Regions from separate parts of the Psychromonas sp. KJ10-2 genome, predicted to be linked through region 4. Evidence: predicted binding sites of a transcription regulator. Region 4 holds the regulator's gene; each other region holds the start of a gene.
The links. Region 4 encodes sigma-54, which starts transcription at its own class of promoters, with help from an activator protein. Its sites were predicted from a motif close to GTTGGCACGNNNNTNGNNT; they were not measured.
Positions count from the first base shown of each region.

Region 1: the regulator sigma-54 is predicted to act here: its motif matches at 1,744-1,762, upstream of ACLKL2_RS12785 (superinfection exclusion B family protein).
Region 2: the regulator sigma-54 is predicted to act here: its motif matches at 1,652-1,670, upstream of ACLKL2_RS02375 (flagellar basal body L-ring protein FlgH).
Region 3: the regulator sigma-54 is predicted to act here: its motif matches at 1,844-1,862, upstream of ACLKL2_RS15240 (P-II family nitrogen regulator).

Region 1 covers NZ_CP178827.1:2,634,761-2,637,938, reverse strand. Annotated here, with positions in the region: gene ACLKL2_RS12795 (hypothetical protein) at 1-290, opposite strand, end outside; gene trmH (tRNA (guanosine(18)-2'-O)-methyltransferase TrmH) at 308-994, opposite strand; gene ACLKL2_RS12785 (superinfection exclusion B family protein) at 1,115-1,705, opposite strand; gene ACLKL2_RS12780 (hypothetical protein) at 1,837-3,178, opposite strand, start outside.
Region 2 covers NZ_CP178827.1:487,152-490,329, reverse strand. Annotated here, with positions in the region: partial or broken gene ACLKL2_RS02385 (ATP-dependent DNA helicase) at 1-765, opposite strand, end outside; gene ACLKL2_RS02380 (DUF2986 domain-containing protein) at 1,126-1,284, shown strand; gene ACLKL2_RS02375 (flagellar basal body L-ring protein FlgH) at 1,815-2,582, shown strand; gene ACLKL2_RS02370 (flagellar assembly protein T N-terminal domain-containing protein) at 2,592-3,178, shown strand, end outside.
Region 3 covers NZ_CP178827.1:3,125,214-3,128,391, reverse strand. Annotated here, with positions in the region: gene ACLKL2_RS15250 (hypothetical protein) at 1-15, opposite strand, end outside; gene ACLKL2_RS15245 (ammonium transporter) at 207-1,424, opposite strand; gene ACLKL2_RS15240 (P-II family nitrogen regulator) at 1,458-1,796, opposite strand; gene ACLKL2_RS15235 (D-alanyl-D-alanine carboxypeptidase family protein) at 2,231-3,178, shown strand, end outside.
Region 4 covers NZ_CP178827.1:3,231,735-3,234,912, reverse strand. Annotated here, with positions in the region: gene lptC (LPS export ABC transporter periplasmic protein LptC) at 1-65, shown strand, start outside; gene lptA (lipopolysaccharide transport periplasmic protein LptA) at 52-588, shown strand; gene lptB (LPS export ABC transporter ATP-binding protein) at 594-1,319, shown strand; gene ACLKL2_RS15775 (RNA polymerase factor sigma-54) at 1,353-2,798, shown strand; gene ptsN (PTS IIA-like nitrogen regulatory protein PtsN) at 2,894-3,178, shown strand, end outside.

The sequences.
Region 1 (3,178 bases), 600 kb from region 4:
CCAAAAAAGTTAATTTGAGAGTTGCTTTGATTGACCAATAACTGCGAGACACTTGATGCGCCTACTATAAAAAATAATAGGCATAATAAGCTACAAAATACCGTAAACAACTGCTGAAAGTGTTTTAACACTGGTGCAACTTGATAACGTAATTCAGCTAATTTAGTCCGTTTAGTTAAGGCTTGTTCAAAACTTAACTCAGCGTAATCTGCATGAAATTGGTCTGATGGAGTACTTTTCTCAATGATACGTATGCCTTCCGTTAATAAACGGTCTGGGTATAAGCTCATTAAACGTTCTCCTTTAATTATTTACGTCCACGAATCGCATTCCACCAATCATCAGAAGCGGCAATTTGCCCCTCTTCGTCAAGCGGTGGATAAGGTAAACTTTTTTCTCGACATAATTGACGATAAATAGGATGACCACCTTCAAATAAAATACGCTGTTGCTCTTCTTTAGGTAATTGACAAACTTGATCATACATACCAGCGATTTCACGCTGACGTTGTGCTTCATACATAATCAACGCTGAAGCCACAGATACATTTAATGACTGACACATGCCCACCATAGGAATAATCACATCTTGGTCTGCCAAAGCTAATGCTTCGTCACTAATACCGTATTTTTCTTGACCCATTAAAATAGCCGTTGGTTTAGTGTAATCAACCTCGCGGAAATCAATGGCAGTATCAGACAGATTAGTGGCAATAATTTGCATCCCTTGCTCACGCATCACAGCCACAGCATCTTGTACCGTATCATGAGAATGTACATTTACCCATTTTTGACTGCCTGATGCCACATTACGCGAAATACGTGTGGAATCTATATCCCATGTTGCATGCACATTATTAATGCCCATAGCGTCCGCTGTACGAACAATCGCAGCTAAGTTGTGTTGCATATGCACCTGTTCCATAAAAACGGTTAGATCAGGTTGACGGCGGTTTAACATGGAAGTAATACGGGCAAAACGTTCAGGAGTCATACTCTCTCACACAAGTAAGTTAGAAAAGCATTTATTATATAGAAAGTTTGAGCTTGGCTAAAGCAGTGTCAAAAAAGCGTTTTCAAACACTGCTTATACATTATTGATAAGAAAAAGGAGTTATTTCAGAGAAATATAGTTATTACGCGCGTATTGAGGTCGTGCAGCTTTCAACACTTCAGCTTCCGCTTCTGTCAATTTCCCAACAGGCAAACCTATCACTTTATGCGTTAGTTGCTCCCTTGCTTCAATAGCAATAGATAGTTTAATAATACGACTACTGCCTTTAATTTCTTGTGTTTCAAATGCTGGTGCTAATACCCCTGAGGCTAATAGATTACTGACAGCGGGTTCTGTCAGTGGCAAAGCTAATACCGTCTTACGTTGAATAATAAACTCACGTAACAGGGCTTTTTCTTCAAAGTCTAACTGTCGAATCATCTTGTTTCTGCGCACGACTAAACGCTGGCTCAAGTAATACTCTTTTAACCCTGAAAATGAAAATGATAACAATCGAGTCAATAGATAACAGCCAGTTAGTAAGGCTAACACCCATAAATAAGGTGCATAAGAAGCGGGTAACAGATCTGAGTTATTAAGAGAGAATAGTGAACTTGGAATAACTAATAAAACAGCACAACTTACACACATCCACATCATAGTCGTGGTGATCCCTTGTTGCTCTGTCATACGATGTAAAAATTGTTTCATAATAGCTCCTGCCAAAAAATTGTTGCACAGATTTAGAAAAGCAGGAAGCATGCCATAAAGTTAAATTTAGCAAAAAATAGATAAGAAAAAAGGAGCCGAAGCTCCTTGATATATTTTACCGTTAAATCATCTTAACCAGCGTCGAGTACATCCATTTGGAATGTCAGAGAACCACCCTCAGGTGTTTCTAATTCAATTGACAGGATACCAAAGGTTTTATCATTTGCAGTCTCTTCTTGAATAATTGTAAATTCAATTTGATACGGTCCAATAGAACTACTGCTTCCAAGAGTCCAAGACGTTTGACCAGATAACTCACCATTTTCCGTAGAGATATTTATCGTAGTACCAGTTGGCGGTCTGTTGTTGTAAATATCTGCAAAATAGGCTGTTACATCGTAAGATTCAATATTGTTATCTGTAATATCTATTTCACCAATATCCGTACCACTACTATCTTGAACACGAATATATTGGTCACTAGAAGCCATGATTAGAATTTGTTGGTCACGAACGTGTACAAGCTCTGTTTCACATGTACCAGCACTTTCACTCTCTTCAGAACATAACAAACCGTTGTAAATAGTATTTTCTGTTGAGTACTCTCCGATACCTTCGTTATCTTCGCGTACAATGTCCCTATATTCTTCTACATCAACGTCATAACTACCATTTTCATTATCATCAAAAAACACTTCAGGTAAGTCATTAACTTCGTCAAAATAATCTCCTTCACTAAACCAACCATCACCATCATTATCAACGAAATTTTCTTCCCCATCAGTATAAGCAGTAATAGTTACTCGTCCTCCCCATGGTTTCCCCATGCCAACATAACCTTCATCATCAAGTTCGATACAAGGACCTGTTGAATTTAAACCTGTAGGAGCAAATACATAATACCCACATTGTCCATCAGTATTAAAACTAGTTAACTGATTTCCTTCTGGACGTGGATTTTGTGAAACCCAATTCACTGAACAACCACTACCGGAAGTAGTACAAGATCCTGTTGTCCCTGACTCTGTGTCACGAATTGCACCACCCTCAGTATCAAAGAAAATAGTCGTTCCATCTGGCACTGCGTTATTAAACCTATCAGCAAGTAAGACGCTAGCAGATACCGTTACTCCATTGATGCCTAATGATTCAGGAGAGTGATCTTCAAGAGCAAATGAAAAACTGTCTTGGTCAGGTAAACCTGTAGAGATGCTTAGTTGATCCGAAATACTAGAAATAACAGGATCCGAATCAGTCACTTCTACTTGTACTCTTACAGGACCAGCAACACTACCCGCTTTTACAATAACAGATACTTGACCATCACTATTGGTTGTTGCTTCTTCAACACTTAGTGTTGTACCTGATGGTGCATTATTTAATGAAAACGTTACATCCTGTAATGAGCTTGCAGAACCATTAATATCGACCACTTCAAACACGACGGTAGAAGTCTCTTGACGGTCTGCACCA
Region 2 (3,178 bases), 1.3 Mb from region 4:
TCTCAACTGTTCAGCAGCTTTAGCCATCTGCTTTGCTTCTTTTAATTCGGTGCGATAAACAAAGTCTATCTCTTTTGCTAATTCAGTGAGTTGTTTACTAGAGAGCATTTCGCCAAAATATTGACTCGCAATATCAGGTAATTGATGGGCTTCGTCAAAGATGTAAGTATCTGCATCGGGAATTAATTTACCAAAGCCTGTTTCTTTCACCGCAAGGTCAGCAAAAAACAGATGATGATTAATCACAATCACATCAGCATCCATGGCGGTTGTTCTGGCTTTAACCACAAAACAGTCTTCAAAACTTGGGCACTCGCGGCCTAAACAATTGTCATTACTGCTGGTAATTGAGGGAATGATCATTGCGTCTTCAGGTAAGTTATCTACTTCTGCAATATCGCCGGTCACAGTGCTAACGGACCACTCTTTAATTGCCACCAATTCACTATGTAGATTAGGTTGTTTAAAGCGAGTTTCTAACATGTAGCGATTTAAACGTTCGGTACATAAATAGTTACTGCGCCCTTTTAACAAAGTGCAATGCCCTGTAAATTTTGTTGCTTTTATTAAAGTGGGTAAATCTTTTAAATAGAGTTGCTCTTGCAGTGCTTTACTACCAGTAGAGATGATCAACTTTTGCGACAAGCTTTTATCTAAGTTAAGTAATGCCGGTGCCAAATAAGCAAAGGTTTTACCTGTGCCTGTTTCAGCTTCCACGACCACTGATTGCTTTTTCTTAATGGCCGTATCAATTGATTGCGCCATTTTAACTTGTGCATCACGGCCTCTAAAATGCGGCAAGATGTTGGCTAATGCACCTGTTGGTGAAAAAACGAAGCAATCAAATCAATAAACTCTTATAAGCTAACGGGCTAAAATGATGAAAACGTTTTTCAACATTCATTAATAAAGCGGATTCTACGTCATTTAGCAGTTAGTTAATATCGTCTCAAGGTTATTTAATGCAAAATTAATTAAACAGATGGCCAGCACAATTGACTAGATCATGGCTTATATACACTAATTTATCAGTAAGTTAGCTGATAACGAACACATTCGGATATTAGCACTGTATATTCATTCCTTTACTCTTTACAATAAACAGTATTGCTAAGAGGAACTCCGATGAACCGTAAAAAGAAAATTAACAGTATTTTAAAGAAACGCATGAAAAAGATTAATGCCAAGAATGCCCCTGCCAGTAAAGAGAAGTATATTTCCAAAGCAGAGCGCGCAAAACTTGAAGCGCAGCAAGCAACTGAAGTGAATGATAACGTCGAATAACAATCCCTATTTAATGATAAGAGAGTAAATATCAGCAACTAACGCCATAATGTTTACTCTCTTATTAGCAACCCTACCTCACCACTTATTTATAAACCCACTCTAATTATCTCTCATTTTTCTGGTTTAGCACGTTATACCAATTGCATTAAATAAGTGATCTCACTTTTGCGCAGGAAAAATGACTTAGTACAAGGCGTCATTTAAGCCTTTGGACGATTAACTGCGTTAATAGGCTATCGGAGAATTAACCAAAAGATGTTAATTCTTTAATAGTTGTTCTATTTGCGAAAATCACCACGAAGAAACAAGTTATTTTAACAAGTAAAATAGAACAGTTACTTAGTGAAATTGGCATTAATTAAAACTTGGCTTACAACTTGCTTTATATCTAGTAACAAGTAAAACGACAAATTTAAGTCACTTCAATGATTGATATAAATACATTCTGCCGTTTTGCCATTTTACGCATACAAAAAAGCGATGATGCACCGCATTATCCTTCGCATGCAATAACGTATGGATGATTAATGATGAAAACAATGACTGCTATCCTATCTGTTGCTATTTTGTCTGGTTGTGCCAATTTTGGTCAACAAGAGGTAACTGTTGATGAGAGTTCAGAGACGACCGAAATAATCCCTGAAGAAACTGGTCGTCAAATTACACAGAGGGACAGTGATGATACACCCGTTGCTAACGACCCATACTATGCACCAGTAGAGCCAAGTAAAGCTGCTGTTCCAGTGCAAATAACGGGCTCTTTATTTAACGATAGTACCTCTACTGATTTATATAGTTACGCACCAAAGTTTCAAGTGGGGGATATTATCAATGTTGTTTTAGAAGAAGAGTCTGTGGCCACTAAATCAGCGAGTACTAACCTGTCTAATGATAATACCTATAATCTTGATCCAATTAAAATTCCAGGCGGTAACCTAACCGTTAATGATAAAGAAGTTGAGTTAGGTGTTAGCCAAGACCAAACATTTGGCGGTGAGTCCGGTAGCAGCCAAAGCCATAGCTTAAGCGCTAAAATGACGGTGTCTGTCATTGAAGTATTAAATAATGGCAATTTATTGGTACGTGGTGAAAAATGGTTGTTAATTAATAACGGTAAAGAATATATCCGCCTCACGGGGATTATAAGACCAAGAGATGTCACTGAAGATAACTCTGTTGATTCCTATCAAGTGGCAGACAGTCGCATTGAATTTAGTGCAACCGGTGAGCATGCAGAAATGCAGACACGTGGCTGGTTATCTTCTTTATTCAGCGGCAGCTTATGGCCAATTTAAGGAACCCTTATGAAATTAACTAAGCGTTTGTTGCCGCTATTAATACTTAGCTCCTTTGCCGCTAATGCACAATGGTATTCGAGTGAAGGTCGAGCAGTATTAAATGAAGAAAATATTGACCAATCACGTAGTAATGCAATATCCGATGCTATGGTCACTGTGTTACGTTCAGCAGGTACCAGTGCTGAAAGCGTACAAGTCATTCAAGAAGGTGTATTAGAAGTTGATAAACTAATGTTAAAAACCAATGGTGAAATCCATGACATGCGTATTGTGCATGAGGAGATCATCGGTGGTTATTACACAGTAGAAGTAGAAGCTGATATCTACCCTTTCTCTACTTGCCCGCAAGAGAAATATGCAAAAAGTATCTTTGTTGGCCCGTTTAGCTTAGAGGATCGCAAAGATGCGCAACTCGGAGCCATTTACGATAGTGATGAAGTGATTACCAAACGTTTATTTAAACAGTTAAAAGGTGAATCCAATAAACTTGACCCAAGACATGTGATGACACAACAAATTGCGTTTACTAATAACAGTGAAGGCGATATTGAATTACAAACATTAAAAGTGGCAAAAGATGTCGCGACTAAGTA
Region 3 (3,178 bases), 110 kb from region 4:
TACTTTAAACATCATTATTCCTTAATTTAAAAGATTAACAGCAAACACTGCTTAATGTGATTGCTATAACAATCATCCTTTTCATTACAGTCTAAGTTATTTATAAATTATTTACATAAAAAAATCCCCATTTTAATACTTAAAATGGGGATTTAAATTACTTAATATTTATCTAGCATCTTTTAGGATGCTGGAATGTTTACTAATTAGCTTTTGAATTCAGGGTAAGCTTCAACACCACAATCGTGCATATCCATACCTGCATCTTCTTGCTCAGCAGTAACACGGATACCCATAGTTACTTTGATGATAGACCAAACGATCCATGATGCGATGAATACAAATCCAAAGATAACCGCTGCGCCGTAAAGCTGAGTCATAACTGATGCACCGTCGTTAGACATTGGAACAACTAATAGACCGAATAGACCACACACACCGTGTACAGAGATAGCACCTACTGGATCATCGATTTTTAATTTATCTAGACCAACAATGCTGTAAACAACGATTACACCAGCAATTAAGCCGATAAGTGCTGAACCTAGTGGTGATGGAGATAGTGGATCAGCAGTGATTGCAACTAAACCAGCTAATGCGCCGTTTAGAATCATAGTTAAATCTGCTTTACCCCATTTGAATTTACTTACTAATAACGCTGCGATAGCACCTGTTGCTGCTGCTGCGTTAGTGTTTAAGAAGATTTGACCAACTGCTGTTGCATTTTCTGCATCAGAAACAAGTAGTTGAGAACCACCATTAAAGCCAAACCAACCCATCCATAGGATGAATGTACCTAATGTTGCAAGTGGCATGTTTGAACCAGGAATTGGGTGAACACTACCATCTTTACCGTATTTACCACGACGAGCGCCTAGTAAAACAACTGCCGCTAATGCTGCTGCTGCACCTGCCATGTGAACAATACCAGAACCAGCGAAGTCACTGAAACCGGCTTCACTTAGGAAACCACCGCCCCAAGTCCAGTAACCTTCCATTGGGTAGATGAAACCTGTTAGGAATACTGAGAAGATTAAAAATGCCCATAGCTTCATACGCTCAGCTACTGCACCCGATACGATAGACATTGCTGTTGCAACGAATACCACTTGGAAGAAGAAATCAGATTCTAAAGAGTGGTCTGCACCTTCAGAAGGTGAACCAATTAATGAACCAAAAGAAGGTAACCAACCACCAGCGCTGTTATCAACATACATAATGTTGTAACCAACTAATAGGAACATAGTACATGCAATTGCATATAGTACGATGTTTTTAGTTAAAATTTCGGTAGTGTTTTTAGAGCGAACTAAACCTGCTTCTAACATGGCAAAACCTGCTGCCATCCACATAACTAGCACACCTGATATTAAAAAATAAAAGGTATCCAACGCAAATCTTAGTTCTGTAACTGTTGTTTCCATAATAGTAATCCTTAACTTATATAAACTTGTGGTTTAAAGTGCTTCTTCGTCGAATTCGCCAGTACGAATACGAACAACTTGCTCTAATGGCTGAATGAAAATCTTACCATCACCTACTTTCCCTGTATTAGCTGCGCTAATAATAGCCTCAACTAAACGCTCAACATCTTCGTCCTTAACCGCAATTTCTAATTTCACTTTAGGTAAGAAATCAACTTGGTATTCTGCGCCACGGTATAATTCTGTGTGGCCTTTTTGACGACCGAAACCTTTAACTTCAGAAACAGTAACACCTGCGATACCAATACCCATGACTGCTTCGCGTACTTCATCTAATTTAAATGGCTTAATAATTGCGGTTAACATTTTCATCATATATTCCTTTAAGGTGTATTAAACGTTTGTTCATAGCCTTCTATTAACAACTACCGTGCCAGAAAAAATAATCATTAATTAACAACAACTTAAGAGGAAACCACCACTAAATACATATCGAAAACGCACCATAACAGTGCGTTAATTAAGTGTGCCATGCACCGATATGTAACAGATAAAATATTTATCACAAAAATAATTAATGAACTTAGTAAATGATTGATTGTCATGATCCTTTATGCCCATAAAAGCTGATTTATACTGCTTAGAAAGCAACTTTTATTAGCATTTAATCCTTTATCTCTCTGCTATCAATGGCCATGAAATAAAAATTAATTAACCAACTAACCTGCTTAGCCCTTAGCAAATAAAGCTTCATCTGCTATAGTGCGTAACAATTTTTCGACTTAACAACCTTGAAGGTATGTAACATGAAAAAAATAAGCCTACTGCTTATCACTTTCTTACTGAGTATGAATGCGCTTGCCGCTCCAATGATTGTTCCTAAAGCTCCATCAATCGCAGCCAAAGGCTACCTATTGATCGACTTTGATTCTGGGAAAGTCCTTTCTGAAAACAATAGTACTGAAACGCTAGAGCCAGCTTCTCTAACTAAGATGATGACCAGCTATATCATCGGTCAAGAGCTTAAATCTGGTAACTTAAAGTTAACGGATAAAGTAACCATCTCAAATAATGCTTGGTCTAAAAACTTCCCTGATTCTTCAAAAATGTTTATCGAAGTCGGTAAAGAAGTGACCGTTGAAGATTTAAACCGAGGCATCATTATTCAATCAGGTAATGACGCTTGTGTGGCGATGGCTGAGCATATTGCAGGTAGTGAATCTGCTTTTGCTGACCTAATGAACTCGTGGGCAGCGCAATTAGGCATGAATGATACACATTTCGTAAACAGTCATGGTTTACATGCAGACGGTCATCATACAACCGCTGCTGATATGGCTATTCTAGCGAAAGCAATCATCACAGATGTACCAAATGAATACAAAATCTACAGCGAAAAATCATTTAAATACAATGGTATCGTTCAATATAACCGTAACGGTTTATTATGGGATAAAAGCCTTAATGTAGATGGCATGAAAACTGGCCATACTAGTGCAGCTGGTTACAGCTTAGTCTCTTCTGCAACTAAAGATGGCATGCGTTTAATCAGTGTTGTTATGGGTACTCGCTCTGATGAAGCCCGTAAAGTTGAAAGTAAAAAGCTATTAAATTGGGGTTTCCGTTTCTTTGAAACAATCACTCCTTATAAAGCTAATGACCAACTAGCTAATGAACGTATTTGGATGGGTACACAAGCAAACATTCGTTTAGGTGTTCCAGTTGATACGCCATTAACTTTGCCACGTAACCAA
Region 4 (3,178 bases):
TAGAAGGCGAAGAGATGAAACTTAATTCGAATATAAAAGCGGTGTACTTTAATGAACCTAAATAAATTAGCATGCTTACTAAGCATTTCATTGTTTAATGCCAATGTGATTGCATTAGAGTCTGATTATAACCAACCTATTCATGTTTCTTCAGTAAAGCAACATGCTAGCTTAAAAACCAACACGATCACTTTCACTGATGAAGTTTTATTAACTCAAGGTTCGATTAAGATCACAGCTGATAAATTGACGGTTATTCGAGGTGAAAAACCTAATCATGAATTGATGATTGCAGAAGGTAAAACCTCCGTTTTCCATCAAATACAAGACGATGGTAAACCATTAGATGCAGAGGCGAATAAAATTACCTATGATGTAGCAGCAGGTAAGATAACATTAACCGATAATGCACAAGTAAAACAATTAGATAGCCAAGTAAATGGTGCTGAAATAGAATACTTCTTAGCCACTCAAGAACTTAATGTAAGCACCGATCAGAATACTAAAGAGCGCGTAAAAACCATCTTTTTGCCTTCGCAATTTGAAAAAGATAAAAACAGTGACTCAACCTCAAATACAGGCGGTTAATTAATATGGCAGAGTTATGCGCAACAGGCTTAGTTAAGAGCTATAAAGGGCGTACCGTAGTAAATGGTGTTGGTCTTACAGTCAAAACCGGCGAAATTGTAGGGTTACTTGGCCCTAATGGTGCTGGTAAAACCACCTCTTTTTATATGGTGGTTGGTTTGGTTAAACAAGATCAAGGCACCATTGTTATTGATGATGAAGATATCTCTAGCAACCCGATGCATATTCGAGCACAAAAAGGCATTGGTTATTTACCACAAGAAGCGTCCATTTTTAGACGTTTAACGGTAACAGAAAATATCATGGGTATTTTACAGACCCGTAAAGAATTGACACAAAAACAACGCGAAGAGAAACTGAACACTCTTTTAGAAGAGTTTCATATTACTCATATTCGTGATAATAAAGGGATGAGTTTATCGGGTGGAGAGCGCCGTCGTGTAGAGATTGCACGCGCACTAGCCACAGAACCAAAATTTATTCTACTTGATGAACCTTTCGCTGGTGTTGACCCGATTTCGGTAATTGATATAAAAAATATTATTCAACAATTACGTGATCGTGGCTTAGGTGTATTAATCACCGACCATAATGTTAGAGAAACGTTAGATGTTTGTGAACATTCCTATATAGTAAGCCACGGAGAAATTATTGCTGTGGGTACACAGGATGAGATTCTGGCAAATGATCATGTGAAACGCGTTTATCTAGGTGAAGAGTTTAAACTTTAAATAATTGCCATACGTTCAGGAAGATATGTTTTGATGAAACAGGGTTTACAATTGAAAATGGGTCAGCAATTAGCGATGACCCCTCAATTACAACAAGCAATAAAACTATTGCAGCTTTCAACATTAGATCTGCAACAGGAGATCCAAAACGCTTTGGACTCTAACCCTCTTCTTGAACAAGACGACCAAACAGGATCTGAAGATACTGTTAAAGAAGCAGATAGCAGCGCATTAGATACCACTGAAGCGATTACTCAGCAAGAGTTCTCCGATGACCTACCTGCAGAAAAAGAGTGGGAAGAATCATACAACTCAACGCCGATCACTGGTACTAGCTCTAATGCAGTAGCCTATGAAGGTGAGAACACTTTATATCAAGGTGAATCATCTACCTCATTACAAGACCATCTATTATGGCAAATGCAACTTACCCCTTTTACTGAAACAGACCAAATTATCGCGATGGCGATCATCGATTCCATTGATGAATCAGGTTATCTCACCACAGACTGTGAAAGCATATTAGAAAGCCTACAAACTGACTTAGAAGAATTAGAGTTGGATGAAGTGGAAGTGGTACTAAAACGCATTCAACATTTTGACCCATTAGGTGTTGCGGCGCGCACCACTCAAGAATGTTTACAAATACAATTACGTCAACTTTCAGAAACAACACCTTGGCGTGATGAAGCTATCCAAATACTGGAACAGTATATGGATCTACTTGGAAACAGAGATTACCGCACACTGGCAAGAAAAAGTAAGTTAAAAGAATCTCAATTAGCTGAGATAATGCGTTTAATTCAAAGTTTAGAGCCACGCCCTGGTAATCGTGTAGAAACCAGTGAAACGCAATATATCGTGCCAGACGTTTACGTTAAAAAAATTAATGGGCAATGGCGTGTTTCCCTTAATCAAGATTGTGACCCGAATTTATCGATTAACCAACAATACGCAAGTATGTGTACGGGTAATATCAGTAAAAATGATTCACAATTTATAAAGGGTCATTTACAAGAAGCAAAATGGTTTATTAAAAGCTTAGAAAACCGCAATGAAACCTTATTAAAGGTAGCTAACTGTATTGTGCAACAACAACAGGCCTTCTTTGAATATGGCGATGAGTCTATGAAACCCATGGTACTTAATGACGTTGCCTTCGAAGTAGAAATGCATGAGTCGACCATTTCACGTGTTACGACTCAAAAATTTATGCATACTCCTCGTGGTATTTATGAGTTGAAGTTTTTCTTCTCTAGCCATGTAGCAACCAATGGGGGCGGCGAATGCTCATCAACCGCTATACGTGCTTTAATTAAAAAATTGGTCTCTGCAGAAATCACCACAAAACCCTTAAGCGACAATAAAATCACCCAGTTATTAGAAGAAAAAGGGATCAAGGTAGCTAGACGTACTATTGCTAAATATCGTGAATCCTTAGGAATTCCACCTTCTAATCAACGTAAACAATTACTTTGAACCAAGAAGTAATGCAAATAAATAAGGATTAACTATAGTCATTTAATGCGAACCTGATAAACTCGCGCGTCCATTAAATACAGTTAACTATTATTATGAAAATATCTACTCTATTAAATCAACAATCAGTATTCTGTAAAACAGCTTGCACAAGCAAAAAAGGCGCACTAGAAAAAATCAGCCTTATCGCAGCAAAAGAACTCGATTTAGATGCCCATGAACTATTCGAAAGCTTAATTGCACGAGAGAAAATTGGGTCAACAGGTGTTGGATCTGGGATTGCTATTCCACATGTCAAAATTTCTAGTGAGCTACCCGCTACAGCTGTCTTTTTGCAATGTGAAACAGGTATCGATTATGATTCATACGACGGTAATAAA